Pararhizobium capsulatum DSM 1112: one gene and its partner. The protein of the gene in region 2 interacts with the protein of the main gene of each other region in a pairwise test. Links are inferred from orthologs where the notes say so. Each region holds a gene or a part of one and is shown on either strand. Other genes may lie near its edges.

Region 1 (8,797 bases), 2.2 Mb from region 2 along the record:
CAAAACCATTTTCCAGCTTCAGCGCGACCGCGCCGATCTGAAGATGAACGACAGCGGCTTCCAAGTGTAGTTTTATATCGCTTCCCATGCGGCGACCTCCAGCGCCGCACAGCTAAAACCGGACGGCATCCCCTGCCCGTCCGGTTTTTCTTTTTTGGACGCTGAATAGAAAAAGCCGGGCGCACAAGGCGCCCGGCTTTTAAATTTTCTATCGAGACAATATCTTAGGCTTCTCCGCCTTCAGGCGCCGGAGTATTGGGCTCAGAGGAATCCTGCACTTCCGTGCTGAGTTCCTCTTCTTCCTCATTCTCCGGTTCGCTGATCCGTTCCACGGAAACGACCTTCTCGTCCTTGGCGGTCGAGAAGATGGTGACACCCTTGGTTGCACGGCTCGCGAGGCGAATACCGCCAACCGGCACGCGGATCAGCTGACCACCATCCGACACCAGCATGATCTGGTCGCCATCATCGACCGGGAAGGCCGCGACCAGTTCGCCAATTTCCGTGGTCTTGGAGGTGTCCGTTGCCCGGATACCCTTGCCGCCACGACCGGAGGTTCTGAAGTCGTAGGTCGAAGACCGCTTGCCGAAGCCCTTGACCGAAACCGTCAGAACGAACTGTTCACGGGCCTTCAATTCTTCGTAGCGCTCGTCGGAGAGTTGACCTTCTTCCGTCACCTCTTCGCCAACCAGCGCAATTTCTTCTTCCTCGCCGGTTGCCGCACGACGTTCGGCTGCAGCACGCTTCAGATAGGCGGCGCGCTCCCATGGCTCGGCATCGACGTGGCCGACGATCGTCATCGAGATGATGCGATCGTTTTCGCCGAGCGAGATACCACGCACACCGATCGAATTGCGGCCGGCAAAGACGCGAACGTCATCAACCGGGAAGCGAATGCACTGGCCGAGCGCCGTTGTCAGGAGCACGTCGTCATGCTCCGTGCAGGTCTCAACGGAGAGGATTTCATCGCCCTCCTCGTCCAGCTTCATTGCAATCTTGCCGTTACGGTTCACCTGGACAAAATCCGACAGCTTGTTGCGGCGCACCGTGCCACGGGTCGTCGAGAACATGACATCCAGGTTTTCCCAGGTTGCCTCATCCTCAGGAAGCGGCATGATCGTCGTGATGCGTTCGCCCGGTTCCAGCGGCAGCATGTTGATCAGGGCCTTGCCACGTGACTGCGGCGTGCCGATTGGCAGGCGCCAGACCTTTTCCTTGTAGACGATGCCACGCGACGAGAAGAACAGGATCGGCGTGTGGGTGTTGGCGACGAACAGACGGGTGACGAAATCCTCGTCGCGGGTCGCCATGCCGGAACGGCCCTTGCCGCCACGACGCTGCGCCCGGTAGGTCGTCAGCGGCACGCGCTTGATGTAGCCGAGGTGGGACACGGTGATGACCATGTCTTCCTGGGCAATCAGGTCCTCGTCATCCATGTCCGGACCGCCTTCGACGATCTGCGTGCGACGAGGGGTACCGAACTCGTCGCGAACGGCAGCAAGCTCGTCCTTGACGATCGTCATGATACGAATACGCGACGACAGGATGTCCAGATAATCGCTGATCTCGGTGCCGATCTTGTTCAGCTCATCGCCGATTTCATCGCGGCCAAGCGCAGTCAGGCGAGCGAGACGCAGCTCGAGGATCGCCCGGGCCTGCTCTTCCGAGAGGTTGTAGGTCAGATCTTCGTTGATACGGTGACGCGGATCGTCGATCAGGCGGATCAGGCTTTCGACGTCGGCAGCAGGCCAGCGGCGCGTCATCAACTGCTCGCGTGCTGTCTGCGGATCCGGCGCTTCGCGGATCAGCTTGATGATCTCGTCGATATTGGCAACGGCGATGGCGAGACCGACCAGGACGTGGGCGCGCTCGCGGGCCTTGCGCAGCAAATACTTGGTGCGACGGCTGACGACATCTTCGCGGAAGGCGACGAAGGCGCGCAGCATGTCGAGCAAGGTCATCTGCTCCGGCTTGCCGCCATTGAGTGCCACCATGTTGCAGCCGAACGAGGTCTGCAGCGGCGTATAGCGATAGAGCTGGTTGAGGATGACCTCGGCGTTGGCGTCACGCTTCAACTCGACGACGACACGGTAGCCCTGGCGGTCGGATTCGTCGCGAAGGTCCGAAATGCCTTCGATGCGCTTGTCCTTGACCAGCTCGGCCATCTTCTCGATCATCGTCGCCTTGTTCACCTGATAGGGAACTTCGGTGATGATGATCTGCTCGCGGTCGCCGCGCATCGGCTCGATGGTGGCGCGGCCGCGCATGATGACCGATCCACGGCCAGTCTCGTAGGCCGAGCGAATGCCAGAGCGGCCGAGAATAAAGGCTGCAGTCGGGAAGTCCGGACCCGGAATGATTTCCATCATCTCCGGCAGTTCGATCGCCGGATTGTCGATCAGCGCGATACAGCCATTGACGACTTCGATCAGGTTGTGTGGCGGAATATTGGTCGCCATGCCGACGGCGATGCCGCCCGCGCCGTTGACCAGCAGGTTCGGGAACTTCGCGGGAACCACGACCGGCTCGCTCAGCGTGCCGTCATAGTTGTCGCGGAAATCGACCGTTTCCTTGTCGAGATCGTCCAGCAGCGAATGAGCGGCCTTGTCGAGCCGGCACTCAGTGTAACGTTCGGCGGCCGGCGGGTCGCCGTCGATCGAGCCGAAGTTGCCCTGACCGTCGATCAGCGGCAGACGCAGTGACCATGGTTGGGCCATGCGGGCCAACGCGTCATAGATCGCCAGGTTGCCGTGCGGGTGAAATTTACCCATCACGTCCCCGGTGACGCGGGCGCACTTCACATATTTTTTGTTCCAGTCGATACCGAGTTCGCTCATCCCGAAGAGGATGCGGCGATGAACCGGCTTCAAGCCGTCGCGAACATCGGGAAGCGCGCGGCTGACGATAACGCTCATCGCGTAATCCAGGTACGAGCGCTGCATTTCCTCCATGATGGAAATGGGTTCGATGCCTGGTGGGTTCTTGCCGCCGCCGGGTGTGCTTTGTTCAGTCAATTGCGATCACGATCTTTGTTCAGAATCAGACAGATTTTTATAGCCGAATGCGCTTGATAGCGCCAATTTCAGGCCCGGGTTTTGAACAGGCTTTTCGCCTCTTCGACGTTCACGGCGGCAATTACAAGGCAAAAGCGCCCTGGCCATTCCGCAACACCTTCCCTTCCTGAGATTGGTCCCCTACGAATAGGCCAGACGGCCGCCAATAGATAGAGCCGCAGGGGAAGACGCATGAACCATCTGGATCTCCTGATCAATGCGCTGACCACCGTTCTGGTGACGATAGATCCGCCGGGGCTGGCACCGATCTTCCTCAGCCTGACCATGGGCATGAGCCGGCAGCAACGCTTCATCGTCGCCTGGCGCGGATCCTTGATTGCCTTCTTCATTCTGGCAGCGTTTGCCCTCTTCGGTAACGGAATTCTCAACCTGCTCGGCATTTCAATCGGCGCCTTCCGGATTGCCGGCGGCATGCTGCTGTTCTGGATCGCCTTCGAGATGATTTTCGAGAAGCGCAACGAGCGCAAGGAAAAGACCGGCGAGGTCGCGATAACCCGGGACCACATTCACAACATCGCGGTGTTTCCGCTGGCTTTGCCCCTGATTGCCGGACCAGGTGCTATCTCCGCGACGATCCTGCTTTCTGGATCTTTCGCAAGCACAATCGATCGCCTCGAACTGATTGTGGTGATTGCCCTCTGCCTTAGTATCCTGTTTGCCGCGCTTGTCATCGCGGAGCGCATAGATCGCTTCCTCGGCGTCACCGGCCGGGCGATCCTCACAAGGCTTCTTGGTGTCATCCTCGCAGCGCTCGCAGTCCAGTTCGTGGTCGATGGCGTGCGCTCGGCTTTCTCCCTGTGAAATAGAAATCCAATTTCCGAGACATAGAAAGGGCCGGCACCGCCGACCCCTTCCGTATAAAATATCGATATGACCGATGACTATCAGAACGGGATATCGTCATCCATATCGCGCGAAAAGTTGCCGCTAGCGCCCCCGCCGGACTTGCCGGAAGGGGCCGACGGACGATCGTAGTCGTCGCCGTAGTTGCCACCGCCCGCACTACCGCCAAAATCGGAACCGCCACGACCGACAGACGCGCCGCCGCCCTCGCCGCGACCGCCGAGCATCGTCAGAGTCGAGTTGAAGCCCTGAAGCACGACCTCGGTCGAGTAGCGGTCCTGGCCGTCCTTGTCCTGCCATTTGCGGGTCTGCAGCTGGCCTTCGATATAGACGGTCGCGCCCTTCTTCAGATACTGCTCGGCAACCTTGCAGAGGCCTTCATTGAAGATCACCACGCGGTGCCACTCGGTCTTTTCCTTGCGCTCGCCGGAATTGCGGTCGCGCCAGGTTTCTGACGTCGCGATATTGAGGTTGGCGATCGGGCGGCCGTCTTGCGTGCGCCGGATTTCCGGATCAGCTCCGAGGTTTCCGATCAGAATAACCTTGTTGACACTGCCAGCCATATCGCTCTTTCCCGTCTCTTGCGCCGCTCCCCGGAGACGGCCCTTCATCGTGGCGCGTATAATAACGCCTGCCGCATGAGGATACGCCCCGCCATTTCGCGTATCCACAATCAATTATGAATTTTTGTTCTTTATTTGTTCTAATTTATGTCTATTATCCTGTCAACTGACTCGCAAAGCATCACTGTTTTTTCGATTGGCGCTCGACATGCGTCGCGCCGATCTTAAATAGGGGCTTTCGAACTCCCAGAAGCTGAGCACCATGAGCGAACTGAAGACCATTTCCATCCGCGGCGCGCGTGAGCACAATCTCAAGGGCATCGACCTCGATCTGCCGCGCAACAAGCTGATCGTCATGACCGGCCTGTCGGGATCGGGAAAATCCTCCCTCGCCTTCGATACGATCTATGCCGAGGGCCAGCGACGGTACGTTGAAAGCCTGTCGGCCTATGCGCGCCAGTTCCTGGAGATGATGCAGAAGCCGGACGTCGACAGGATCGAGGGGTTGTCACCGGCAATCTCGATCGAGCAGAAGACGACGTCGCGCAACCCGCGCTCGACGGTCGGCACGGTCACCGAAATCTACGACTACATGCGTCTGCTCTTTGCTCGTGTCGGTGTACCTTATTCGCCGGCGACGGGGCTTCCGATCGAAAGCCAGACAGTCTCCCAGATGGTCGATCGCGTCATCGATTTCGGCGAAGGGACACGCCTTTATATCCTCGCACCGATCGTGCGGGGGCGTAAGGGCGAATACAAGAAGGAACTTGCCGAGCTGATGAAGAAGGGCTTCCAGCGCGTCAAGATCGATGGACTGTTCTACGAGATTGCTGAAGCTCCCACACTCGACAAAAAGTACAAGCACGATATCGACGTCGTTGTCGATCGCGTTGTCGTGCGCAGCGACCTCACGGCTCGCCTCGCAGACAGCATCGAGACCTGCCTCAAGCTTGCCGATGGTCTGGCGATCGCCGAGTTTGCCGACAAGCCGCTGCCCCCGGAGGAAACCTCGGCCGGTGGTTCCGCCAACAAATCGCTGAATGAGACCCACGAAAGGGTGATGTTCTCGGAGAAATTTGCTTGCCCCGTTTCCGGTTTCACCATTCCGGAAATCGAGCCGCGGCTGTTCTCGTTCAACAATCCCTTTGGTGCCTGCCCGACCTGCGACGGTCTCGGCAGCCAGCAGAAGATTGATCCGGCGCTGATCGTGCCGGAGGTCGATCGCACGCTGAAAAGCGGTGCTATCGCACCGTGGGCGAAATCGACGTCTCCCTATTATAACCAGACGCTGGAAGCTCTGGGCCAGGCCTTCGTCTTCAAGCTGTCGAACAAATGGAGCGACCTCAGCCAGGCCGCGCAGGATGCGATCCTCCAGGGAACCGAGGAAAAGATCACGTTCCACTATGTGGATGGTGCCCGCTCTTATAACACCACGAAAAATTTCGAAGGCATCATCCCGAACCTCGAGCGGCGCTGGAAGGAAACCGACAGCGCCTGGGCGCGCGAGGAGATCGAGCGCTACATGTCGGCAGCCCCCTGCCCGGCCTGCAATGGCTTTCGACTGAAGCCGGAGGCCCTGGCGGTCAAGATCAACACGCTGCATATCGGACAGGTGACCGAGATGTCGATCCGCGTTGCGCGCGATTGGTTCGAGGTGCTTCCGGAGCATATGAACGCCAAGCAGAACGAGATCGCGGTGCGCATTCTCAAGGAAATCCGCGAACGCCTGCGCTTCCTCAACGATGTCGGCCTTGAATATCTGAGTCTGTCGCGCAATTCGGGCACGCTTTCCGGCGGTGAAAGCCAGCGTATCCGGCTTGCCTCGCAGATCGGGTCAGGCCTCACGGGCGTCCTCTACGTGCTCGACGAGCCATCCATCGGCCTGCATCAGCGCGACAATGCCCGCTTGCTCGATACGCTGCGGCATCTACGCGACATCGGCAACACCGTCATCGTCGTCGAGCACGATGAAGATGCCATTTTGACCTCTGATTATGTGGTTGATATCGGCCCGGCCGCCGGCATTCATGGCGGCCAGGTGGTCGCGGAAGGTACGCCTCAGCAGGTCATCGATAACCCGAACTCGCTGACGGGCAAGTATCTTTCAGGCGAGCTTTCGGTCGCTGTTCCGGCTGAGCGCCGCAAGCCGAAGAAGAAAAAGGAAATCACCGTCGTCGGCGCCCGTGCCAACAATCTCAAGAACGTCACCGCATCAATCCCGCTCGGCGTCTTTACCGCGGTAACCGGCGTGTCCGGCGGCGGCAAGTCGACCTTCCTGATCGAGACGCTCTACAAGGCGGCGGCGCGACGGATCATGGGTGCGCGCGAAAATCCGGCGGAGCATGACCGCATTGATGGTTTCGAGCACATAGACAAGGTGATCGACATCGATCAGTCGCCGATCGGGCGCACACCGCGCTCGAATCCCGCGACTTATACCGGCGCCTTCACACCGATCCGTGACTGGTTCGCCGGGCTGCCGGATGCCAAAGCGCGGGGCTACCAGCCGGGCCGCTTCTCCTTCAACGTCAAAGGGGGGCGCTGCGAAGCCTGCCAGGGCGATGGCGTCATCAAGATCGAGATGCACTTCCTGCCGGATGTTTACGTCACCTGCGATGTTTGCCATGGCAAGCGCTACAACCGCGAAACCCTCGACGTCACCTTCAAGGGCAAGTCGATCGCCGATGTGCTTGACATGACCGTCGAGGAAGCTGTCGAGTTCTTCGCGGCCGTACCAGCCGTGCGCGACAAGCTGCAGTCGCTCTTCGATGTGGGGCTCGGTTATATCAAGGTCGGCCAGCAGGCCAACACGCTTTCAGGCGGGGAGGCACAGCGCGTGAAGCTCGCCAAGGAGCTCTCCAAGCGTTCAACCGGCCGCACGCTCTATATCCTCGACGAACCAACGACCGGCCTGCATTTCCATGACGTCGCAAAGCTCCTGGAAATGCTTCACGAGCTGGTCAATCAGGGCAACTCGGTGGTCGTCATCGAGCACAATCTCGAGGTCATAAAGACAGCCGACTGGGTGATCGATTTCGGTCCTGAAGGCGGCGATGGCGGCGGCGAAGTGATTGCGGCCGGCACGCCGGAAGACATCGTCAAAGTCGAACGCTCTTACACCGGGCAGTTTATGAAGGAGCTTCTGGAGCGGCGGCCGGTGCGGAAAGTGGCAGCGGAATGAAACCTGCTGCAACGCTTGTTGGATGGAGACGGCTCATTGGTTGAGCTGGGCGTTTTAAGGGAGTGAACCATGACCAAGGCCGGAACTATTCGTACAGGCATCGGTGGCTGGACGTTCGATCCTTGGGAAGGCACGTTCTATCCTGAAAAACTCTCCAAGAAGCGGCAACTCGAGTATGCGAGCCAGCAGCTGAAGGTCATCGAGGTCAACGGCACCTATTACGGGTCGCAGAAGCCGGAGACCTTCGCCAAATGGGCCTCTGAGGTGCCGGACGGCTTTCTCTTCTCCCTCAAGGCTAGCCGTTTTGCCACCAATAAGAAGGTGCTCGCCGAAGCCGGGGAATCGATCGAGAAGTTCCTGACCCAGGGGCTCACCGAACTGGGGCCGCGTCTCGGGCCGATCCTCTGGCAATTCATGCCTACGAAGAAATTCGATCCCGATGATTTTGGCGCATTTCTCGCTCTGTTGCCGGAAAAGCAGGATGGTCTTGCGCTTCGCCACGTCGTGGAAGTGCGCAACCCGTCGTTCAAGGTGCCGGAGTTTGCCGCGCTCTTGGCCAAGCACAACGTCGCCGTGGTGGCCGCTGACCACGGTGAGTATCCGATGATTGCGGACGTGACAGCCGATTTTGTCTACACGCGCTTGCAGACAGGAAGCGACGCCGTTGCCACCTGCTATGACGAAAAACGGCTAGACCTTTGGGCTGATCGGCTGAAAACCTGGGCCGAGGGCGGCACGGTGGAAGAACTCGAAAAGGCAGATCCGGCACGTCAGCCAGAAAAGAAGCCGCGCGATGTATTCGCCTTCTTCATCACCGAGGGCAAAGTGAACGCGCCGACCGGAGCGAAGGCCCTGCAGGCCCGGGTGGATCAGTAAAAGTGATACAGCGCTAGCTCTCGGCAGCTATCGAGCGAGCGGGACGACAGCTGCGGCCAGGTCCTCTGCCGTCAGCCCCTCTCCAAGTTTCGCGGCTGTGGCGCCATGGCGCCAGACACCGGCGGCAGCAGCCTCGAAGGCCGGCATGCCTTGCGCCAGATGCGCACCGATGATGCCCGCGAGAACATCCCCTGAGCCCGCGGTGGCAAGCCACGGCGGTGCGTTATCATTAACTGCGGCGCGGCCATCGGGGCTGGCAA
Region 2 (8,552 bases):
CCCAGTTCCGGCGTCAGTAGCCGGACACGGGTTTCGCAGAGCCGGATTCACTGGAAATGAAATCAGATCGCAGTTTCTCGGTGGCCGCGACCAGCAACGTGACATCCGTCCCGATCGCCATGAAACTTGCGCCCAGCGAACGATAGATATGTGCCTGCCCGAGATCGAGCGTCATAATACCGCTTGCCTTCCCGGCCTTCGCGATGCGCTGGAAGGCATCAGTGATCGCGGCGGTCACGGCCGGATGACCCGGCTGGCCGAGATAACCCATATCGGCCGCGAGATCCGAAGGGCCGATGAACAGGCCATCCACGCCTTCAAGTGAGGCAATATCGTCCAGGGCCTCGAGCCCCGCTCTGCTTTCGATCTGCAGCAGCAGGCAAACCTGCTCGTTTGCCGTCTGGAGGTAGTCGCCGATCCGGCTGAATTCGGAAGCGCGGCCAAGCGCGGCGCCCACCCCGCGAATGCCATGCGGGGGATAACGCACCGCTTTCACGAGAGCCTTGGCCTGTTCAACGCTCTCGACCATCGGAATAAGCAGGGTTTGCGCGCCGGCATCCAGGATCTGCTTGATCATCCACGCTTCGCCGCAAGGCAGGCGAACCATCGGATGGGAGCCGGATCGCATGACCGCCTGCACCTGCGCGCTCAACAGCGGAATATCGTTCGGCCCATGTTCGCCGTCGATCAGCAGCCAGTCATACCCGCTGGCCGACACGACTTCGGCGGCATAGGGGCTTGCCAGGGCCACCCAGAGCCCGAGCTGGAAACGGTCCTCGCGGATCGCGGCCTTGAAGGGATTGACGGGGGCGGGCATCGCATCTCCTCGACAGAGCCGCAACGCCGGCGCTGAAACGGTCTCATTGAAAAAGCCGGCCGAAGTGCTCCGGCCGGCCCTTGTCATAGCAAATGATGTGTCTCAGGCAATGCCGCCGAGGCAGACATATTTGATCTCGGTGAATTCCTCGATGCCATAGCGCGAACCTTCGCGGCCAAGGCCAGAGAGCTTGACGCCGCCGAAAGGCGCTTCGGCTGTCGAGATGAGGCCGGTATTGACGCCGACCATGCCGTATTCCAGCGCTTCGGCGACGCGGAAGACGCGCGCGAGATCCTTGGCGTAGAAGTAGGACGCAAGACCGAACTCGGTGTCGTTCGCCTGCTTGATGACGTCATTCTCATCCTTGAAGCGGAAGAGGGGCGCGAGCGGCCCGAAGGTTTCCTCACGGGCGACAGCCATATCCGGCGTGACATCCGCGAGGATTGTTGCCTCGTAAAAGGTACCGCCAAGCGCATGCGGCTTGCCGCCTCGCAGGACGCGCGCACCCTTTTTCACGGCATCTGCGACATGTTCCTCGACCTTTTCGAGAGCAGGCCGGTCGATCAGCGGGCCGAGGACTACGCCCTCGTCGAAGCCGTTTCCGGTCTTCAGCTTGCCAACAGCCTTTGCCAGCTTTTCGGCGAAAGCGTCATAGACGCCATCCTGAACATAGATGCGGTTGGCACAGACGCAGGTCTGGCCGTTGTTGCGGAATTTGGCGATCAGGGCACCTTCCACAGCTGCGTCGAGATCGGCATCATCAAAAACGATGAAAGGCGCGTTGCCGCCAAGTTCCAGGCCAAGCTTCTTGATGGTCGGCGCACTCTGCTTGTAGAGTTCGGCGCCGATTTCCGTTGACCCCGTGAAGGTCAGCTTGCGTACGACCGGGCTTGCCGTCATTTCGGCACCAATCGCCGTAGCAGAACCTGTGATGACGCTGAAAAGGCCCTGGGGAAGGCCGGCGCGTTCGGCCAGCACCGCAATCGCGATTGCCGAGAACGGGGTTTGGGAAGCCGGCTTCAGTACCATGGCGCAGCCGGCAGCAAAGGCCGGCCCGGCCTTGCGGGTGATCATGGCATTGGGGAAATTCCACGGCGTGATCGCGGCAACGACACCGATCGGCTGCTTCATCACCATGATGCGCTTGTCAGGCTGATGGCCGGGAATAAGATCGCCATAGACGCGGCGCCCCTCTTCCGCGAACCACTCGATGAAACTCGCGCCATAGGCGATTTCGCCAGTTGCTTCGGCAAGTGGCTTGCCCTGCTCGAGTGTCAGGATACGGCCGAGATCATCCTTGTTCTCGATCATCAGCTCGTACCATTTGCGCAGGACGCTCGCGCGTTCCTTGGCTGTCTTTGCAGCCCAGCCCTTTTGGGCGATCCGGGCTGCCTCAATTGCAATCTTGGTCTCGGCGGCACCGAGTTTCGGCACGCGGCCGATAATCTCGCCCGTCGCCGGATTGTTGACCTGGATGGAATTGTCGGGATCAGCCTCGATCCAGTTTTCGCCGATCAGCGCGGCCTGGCGGAAAAGCGACGGGTCTTTCAAGGAAACGGACATGGGGAAGCGATCCTCTGTTCAAAATCTACAGAACTTATACAACTTTTTTTTCAGCTTGCACAATCTCCCGCCATGAAATTCGTATCGGAGAAAAATGCGATCTGATTTTCACAATTGGTCACCATTTGGAAACAGTCCATCCTCGAAATCGAGGCTTTCGGCTGGGCGCGAGATCATTATATCCATTGCTGACGCAGCTTATCTCTCCCGATACCGAAGAGGTCGACGGAGGGAATGTATCGAGAGTACCGGCGGGAAAGGCTCCCAACATTTCCGCCGAGCTCCAGCCGAAGATGAGATAGGGCAAAACGCGACGGTGAAAACGCTGCCCTTTCAAAAATGAACAATATCGCATGGCCTGGGCCGACACCCGCATGCCCAAACAGGAATTTCGTCATGACCGCGAGCAATCATCGCCAGGCCGATTACCCGATCTCACCAGTGTTCCTGAACCGTTGGTCGCCACGCGCCTATAATGGCGACGTCATTTCCGAGCAGGAACTTCTGACCATTCTGGAAGCTGGGCGCTGGGCGCCTTCGGCCTTCAACTCGCAGCCTTGGCGCTTCGTCTACGCACTGCGTGGCACTGAACAGTGGAACACGTTGTTTCCGCTGCTGAACGACTTCAACCAGGGCTGGGCCGCAAGTGCCTCCGCCTTGATCCTGATCGTCTCGAAGACCGAGTTCGTCGCGCCGGGTTCTACCGAGGCAAAGCCTTCCTATAGCCATAGCTTCGATACGGGCGCCGCCTGGGGTGCCATTGCCGCCCAGGCATCAATCTCCGGTTTCCAGGCCCATGGCATGACCGGCATTCATTTCGACAAGGCCGCCGAAGTTCTCGGCATTCCCGATGGATATCGTATCGAAGCCGCGGTCGCGATCGGCCGTCTTGGCGACAAGGCCCAGCTGCCGGATTATCTTCAGGCACGCGAAACGCCGAGCCCGCGCCGCCCGCTTTCGGAAATCGCCTTGAATGGCACGTTTGTGGCAGAATAATCATTCTCTCGAAAAACTGGAATCGATACGAAAATGGCGCCCCCACGGCGCCATTTTTGATTCCATCGACCAGCTTTGAAAAAACTAGATATCCAGGTTGGCGACGCTGAGCGCGTTTTCCTGAATGAAATCGCGACGAGGCTCCACCTCATCACCCATCAGGCGCGAGAACAAACCATCGGCATCCGTGGCATCGGGAACCCTGACCTGCAGAAGCGACCGCACATTCGGATCCAGCGTGGTTTCCCAGAGCTGCTCGGCGTTCATTTCTCCCAGACCCTTGTATCGCTGCATCGACAGGCCCTTGCGACCGCTTGCGAAAATCGAATCGAGCAGCGCGCGCGGGCCGCTGATTTCAAGCGCGCCTTCCTTGCGGTAGAGTTTCGGCGGGATCGCGTAGATTTCGGCAAGCCGCGGTGCAAGGAGGTCGATCATGCGAGCATCTTGCGAGCCGATCAGCGCCATGTCGAGCGAAGCCACTTCCTTGACGCCACGCACCATACGTTCGAACTTCAGGCCGCCGTCACTAGCCACCACGGCAGTCCAGCCCCGTTCGGTTTCCTCGGCAATCAGGTCAAGCCGCGTCGCCACCTGGGCGGCCGTCGCGTGCGAACGTTCCTGATTGTGGGTCAATTCCGGATTAAGCGCACCGGCAATCGCCGCCTGCTCGACCACGGAGCGGTTATAGCGCGAATGCAGGCCGTCGATCAGCGTGCGCAGGCGAAGCGCGTCGGTGATGACCTCGCGCAGATCCTGCCCGGCTCGCACTTCGCCCGAGCCAAGCTCAAGGCGGGCTTCCTCGAGGCCCATCGAAATCAGGTAATCTTCCAGCGCTTTCTCGTCCTTCAGATACTGCGCCGACTTGCCGCGCGCCACCTTATAGAGCGGTGGCTGGGCGATATAGAGATGGCCACGCTCGATCAGTTCCGGCATCTGGCGGAAGAAGAAGGTGAGCAGCAAGGTGCGGATATGGGCGCCGTCCACGTCAGCATCGGTCATGATGATGATCTTGTGGTAGCGCAGCTTTTCGGGGTTGAACTCGTCCTTGCCGATCGAGGTGCCGAGTGCCGTAATCAGGGTGCCGATTTCCTGGCTGGACAGCATCTTGTCGAAACGGGCACGCTCAACATTGAGGATCTTGCCGCGCAGCGGCAGGATCGCCTGGTTTTCACGCGAGCGGCCCTGCTTTGCGGAGCCGCCAGCCGAATCACCCTCGACGAGGAAGAGCTCGGATTTTGCGGGATCGCGCTCCGAGCAGTCGGCAAGCTTGCCGGGCAGCGAGGAGATATCCAGAGCGCCTTTGCGGCGGGTCAGTTCACGCGCCTTGCGGGCAGCTTCACGGGCAGCCGCTGCCTCTACGACCTTGCCGACGAGGATCTTGGCTTCGGTCGGATGCTCTTCGAACCAGGTGCTGAGCGCTTCGTTGACGAGGCTTTCGACCACCGGACGAACCTCGGACGAAACCAGCTTGTCCTTGGTCTGCGACGAGAATTTCGGATCAGGAACCTTGACGGACAGAACGGCAGTCAGGCCTTCGCGGCAATCTTCGCCCTGCAGCGTAACCTTTTCCCGCTTGGTGATGCCGGAGCTATCGGCATAGGAAACGACCTGCCGTGTCAGCGCGCCGCGGAAGCCCGCCATATGCGTGCCCCCGTCGCGCTGGGGAATGTTGTTGGTGAAGCAGAGCACGTTTTCGTGGTAGCTGTCGTTCCACCACATCGCCACCTCGACAGTGATACCATCCTTCTCGCCGCGAATAGCCACGGGCTTGGCGACCAGTGGCTTCTTGGCGCGATCGAGATAGGCGACGAAGGCTTCGAGACCGCCATCATACATCAACTCGTCCTGGCGGATGTCGGAATGACGTCGATCGGTCAGTACAATGCGAACGCCGGAATTGAGGAAGGCCAGCTCGCGCAGGCGATGCTCAAGCGTCCCGTAATCGAAATCGGTCTTGGTAAAAGTATCGGTGCTCGGGAGGAAGGTGACTTCCGTCCCCGTCAGGTCACCCGCATCCCCGGTCACAACCAGCGAGGCATCGGGAACCCCGTGGGTGAAGCTCATCTCATGAACCTTGCCCGCGCGGCGGATCTTCAGCTTCAGCGATACGGAAAGCGCATTGACAACCGACACGCCGACGCCGTGCAGACCGCCCGAGACCTTGTAGGAATTCTGGTCGAATTTGCCGCCGGCATGCAGCTGGGTCATGATGACCTCGGCTGCGGATACGCCTTCTTCCTTATGGATGTCAGTCGGGATGCCGCGACCATTGTCTGTGACCGTGACCGAACCATCGGCATTCAGAGTTACCGTGACAACATCGGCGTGGCCGGCAAGCGCTTCGTCGATCGCGTTGTCGACGACTTCATAGACCATGTGGTGCAGGCCCGAGCCGTCGTCGGTATCACCGATATACATGCCCGGCCGCTTGCGTACGGCGTCGAGGCCCTTCAGCACCTTGATGGAATCTGCGCCGTATTCTTCGGCGTTGGAACCGGAGGCGGTTTCAGGAGTATCGGTCATATAGTTTCTAGTCTTTCCAGGGTTCCAAGCCTCTAAAGAGGCCTGACGGCGATTACGGGCGAATCACCCGATCCACGGCTGTTGTGAATATAGGGAAACTGTTGGCGCTTCCAAATCCCGAGGCGCTAAAACCGGCAGAAAACAGGGGATCATTCACGATCCTTATCAGGAAAACGCCGGTTTTCCAAAACTTCTTCCAATGCAGCGATGGTTTCGTCCGGAAGGCGGCGAATTCGCGCCGCAAGCTTGTTGGCAAAGGCGGTATGACCAGCGGATAGTCCGGACGTATCGAGCACGGCTTTGGGATCGGAAAGCGCCGCCAAGCCGAAAAGTTCTTCCGCCTCATCCCAGATGACGTTGAAATATCCGGCGACGCGTTGGAGGAAATCGAAGCTCGGAGCGCCACGCTTTCCATGTTCGAGGGCCGAAAGATAGGCGGCAGAAACACCGATGGCGGCGGCCATCTGTTTTTGCGAAACGCCCTTTTGCAGACGCAGGCGATGCATGGCTTCGCCGAAGGGCGTCACGGTGCCGCTCCCCTGGCCCGGGAGAGACGCACGTAAAGCGCGCCCTCGCCGCCATGGGTGCGTGCAGCCGGTTCGTAGGAGGAAATCAGAGACCGAAATTCCGGCAGGGAAAACCACATCGGCACCGCTCGCTTCAAGGTACCTTCGCTGCCGAGCGACGTGCCCTTGCCGGTGATGACCAGGACATGGCGCAGGCCGCGGTCGTGGGCGCGCATCAGGAAATGCAGCAGAAATCCGTGTGCCTCGCTCTGGATCATACCATGCAGGTCTACCCTCGCCTCCAGTTGCAGGTGTCCCCGGGCGAGCTTGCGCTTCACCGGCTTCTCGAGAGGATGATGCTGGTGCTGCGTTGGCTTCGGCGGCTCGGGTGCAACACCGAGGGCTTCCAACAGGGAGCGCCCGTCCTTGAAATTTGCGGGCTGCTGCGATTCAGGCGCTTTTTCAATCTCCGGTTCTTCAAAATGGACAAGATCTTCCATGCGTCCCGGCAGGGGACGGGTCGTGCGGGCAACCTTGCCCCAGAGGATTCTGTCTTCGCTCGAGAGCTTTCGATCCTTAGCCATCGCCGTATCTTGCTGCTGCGGCCTTGGGAATGAAAATGAAAAAATCTGCCGCGTTGCGCACCGAGCCGGCCAGTCGGCCAGCTTCGTCACCAGAGCCGGTAAAGATATCGCCGCGCGCCGGGCCAACGATCGCCGAACCGGTATCGAGCGCCAGCATCAGCCGCTGGAAGGGCTTGGCATCATCGATATGGACCAGTGTCTCGCTGCTGATGAAAAAGGGTACGCCGAAGGTGTGGATCGCGCGATCGACAGCAAGTGAGCGTCCCGGCTCCAGCGCTACCTTTGCAGCGGCCACAGGCCCGAGCACCGGATCATCGACCGCAGCCTCCCGAAAGAAGATGAAGGAACGGTTATGCCAGAGGACCTCCGCAACCCGATCCGAGTTCTCGGCAAGCCATTGGCGAATGCTCTGCATCGACACGGTCTTGGGGTCGATCTCGCCGCGATCGATCAGAAGCTTTCCGATGCCTGAGAAATAATGGCCCGTCTTTGCCGCATAAGTGACACGCGTTACGCGGCCACCCGGAAACAGCAATCGGGCCGCCCCCTGAACATGGGCGAAGAAAACATCGACGATGGATTTCGCATAGGCAATTTCCAGCCCCTTGCCGCGAAGATAGCCCTGCTCGATTGCGCTACGATCCGGATATTCATCAATCGCTCCGTCGCGGAGGCGACCAAAAGCGAAATAGGGATCCATGCCGGACGGCCGATTGCTGTCATCGAGGTCAACGAGATCGGCCGGACGGCGGTAAAAGGGATAGCGAAATTGCGCGTCCGGTTCTGCCCGAACCTCGACTTCGGGTTCATAAAAGGCCGTGACCAGACCTCTCCCTCCCATCGACGGGCGGACGAGAAAAGGCACGAAATGCGTCTCGAAGAAATCCCTGGCCCCCTCGGGGGCCAGGGCATCGACAACAGTCGATGCCGCCTCAAAGGCCAGCCCCAAATCGTCCGAGCTGACGCCGAGCGCGCCGGTCTTGTGGGGTTTGACCGAAACGACATGCCGATGACAACGAGCAAGCGCGCGTACGACCGCAGCCGGATCATCGTTTTGCCAACCGGGGATGTCGGAGAAGCCGACCCGCTGCAGACTGAAATCCATCGCGCCGGTCCGATCAATTCTCGGATTCGGTCGCGATCAGCTTCCAGTTCGGATCGCGCGAGCGTGTATCGCGGGCGAAGGTCCAGAGGTCGTTGACTTCGGACACCGCCTCGCTATCGCCGTCGATAACGGCGCCAGCCTTGTCAAAGGTAGCAGAGATCAACTGGCTGATGATCCGCACAGTGACGCTCGCTTCGCTGTCCTTGACTTCGGCATGAACGATATCGGCCTTTTCGATGCCGACGAACGTGGACTTCAGAACCTCGCCCTTGGCTTCGCGCTCCGCAATCGCCGCTTCGAAACCATCATAGACCTCACGGGACAGCAGACCCTTCAACGTCTTGCGATCACCATCGGCAAACGCCATGACGATCATCTCGTAGGCCGTCTTGGCGCCGTTGACGAATTCCTTCGGATCGAAGGAAGCATCTGCATCTGCTATCCTGCGCAAACCGTCA

The links.
Region 1: the proteins of gyrB (region 2) and gyrA interact in binary tests that used the Escherichia coli proteins (3 or more experiments, as listed by UniProt). The link is inferred for Pararhizobium capsulatum DSM 1112 from one-to-one orthologs.

The regions. Positions count from the first base shown.
Region 1 is NZ_JAUSVF010000001.1:2,559,670-2,568,466, forward strand. Bases 25-3,363 are described here. They hold gyrA (DNA gyrase subunit A), read right to left. Parts: upstream 3,015-3,363; coding sequence 225-3,014; downstream 25-224. Other genes in these bases: QO002_RS12560 (hypothetical protein), read left to right, coding at 25-70; QO002_RS12570 (MarC family protein), read left to right, coding at 3,246-3,363. In the rest of the region: more of QO002_RS12560, read left to right, coding at 1-24; more of QO002_RS12570, read left to right, coding at 3,364-3,875; QO002_RS12575 (single-stranded DNA-binding protein), read right to left, coding at 3,959-4,480; excinuclease ABC subunit UvrA, read left to right, coding at 4,743-7,661; QO002_RS12585 (DUF72 domain-containing protein), read left to right, coding at 7,731-8,537; QO002_RS12590 (NAD(P)H-hydrate dehydratase), read right to left, coding at 8,565-8,797. UniProt on the Escherichia coli protein: A type II topoisomerase that negatively supercoils closed circular double-stranded (ds) DNA in an ATP-dependent manner to maintain chromosomes in an underwound state.
Region 2 is NZ_JAUSVF010000001.1:383,261-391,812, reverse strand. Bases 3,181-6,274 are described here. They hold gyrB (DNA topoisomerase (ATP-hydrolyzing) subunit B), read right to left. Parts: upstream 5,900-6,274; coding sequence 3,461-5,899; downstream 3,181-3,460. Other genes in these bases: QO002_RS01765 (helix-turn-helix domain-containing protein), read right to left, coding at 6,049-6,274; QO002_RS01775 (nitroreductase family protein), read left to right, coding at 3,181-3,376. Outside these bases: QO002_RS01785 (aldolase/citrate lyase family protein), read right to left, coding at 14-817; gabD (NADP-dependent succinate-semialdehyde dehydrogenase), read right to left, coding at 920-2,380; more of QO002_RS01775, read left to right, coding at 2,777-3,180; more of QO002_RS01765, read right to left, coding at 6,275-6,426; QO002_RS01760 (Smr/MutS family protein), read right to left, coding at 6,423-6,989; mltA (murein transglycosylase A), read right to left, coding at 6,982-8,094; QO002_RS01750 (Tim44/TimA family putative adaptor protein), read right to left, coding at 8,108-8,552. UniProt on the Escherichia coli protein: DNA gyrase negatively supercoils closed circular double-stranded DNA in an ATP-dependent manner to maintain chromosomes in an underwound state.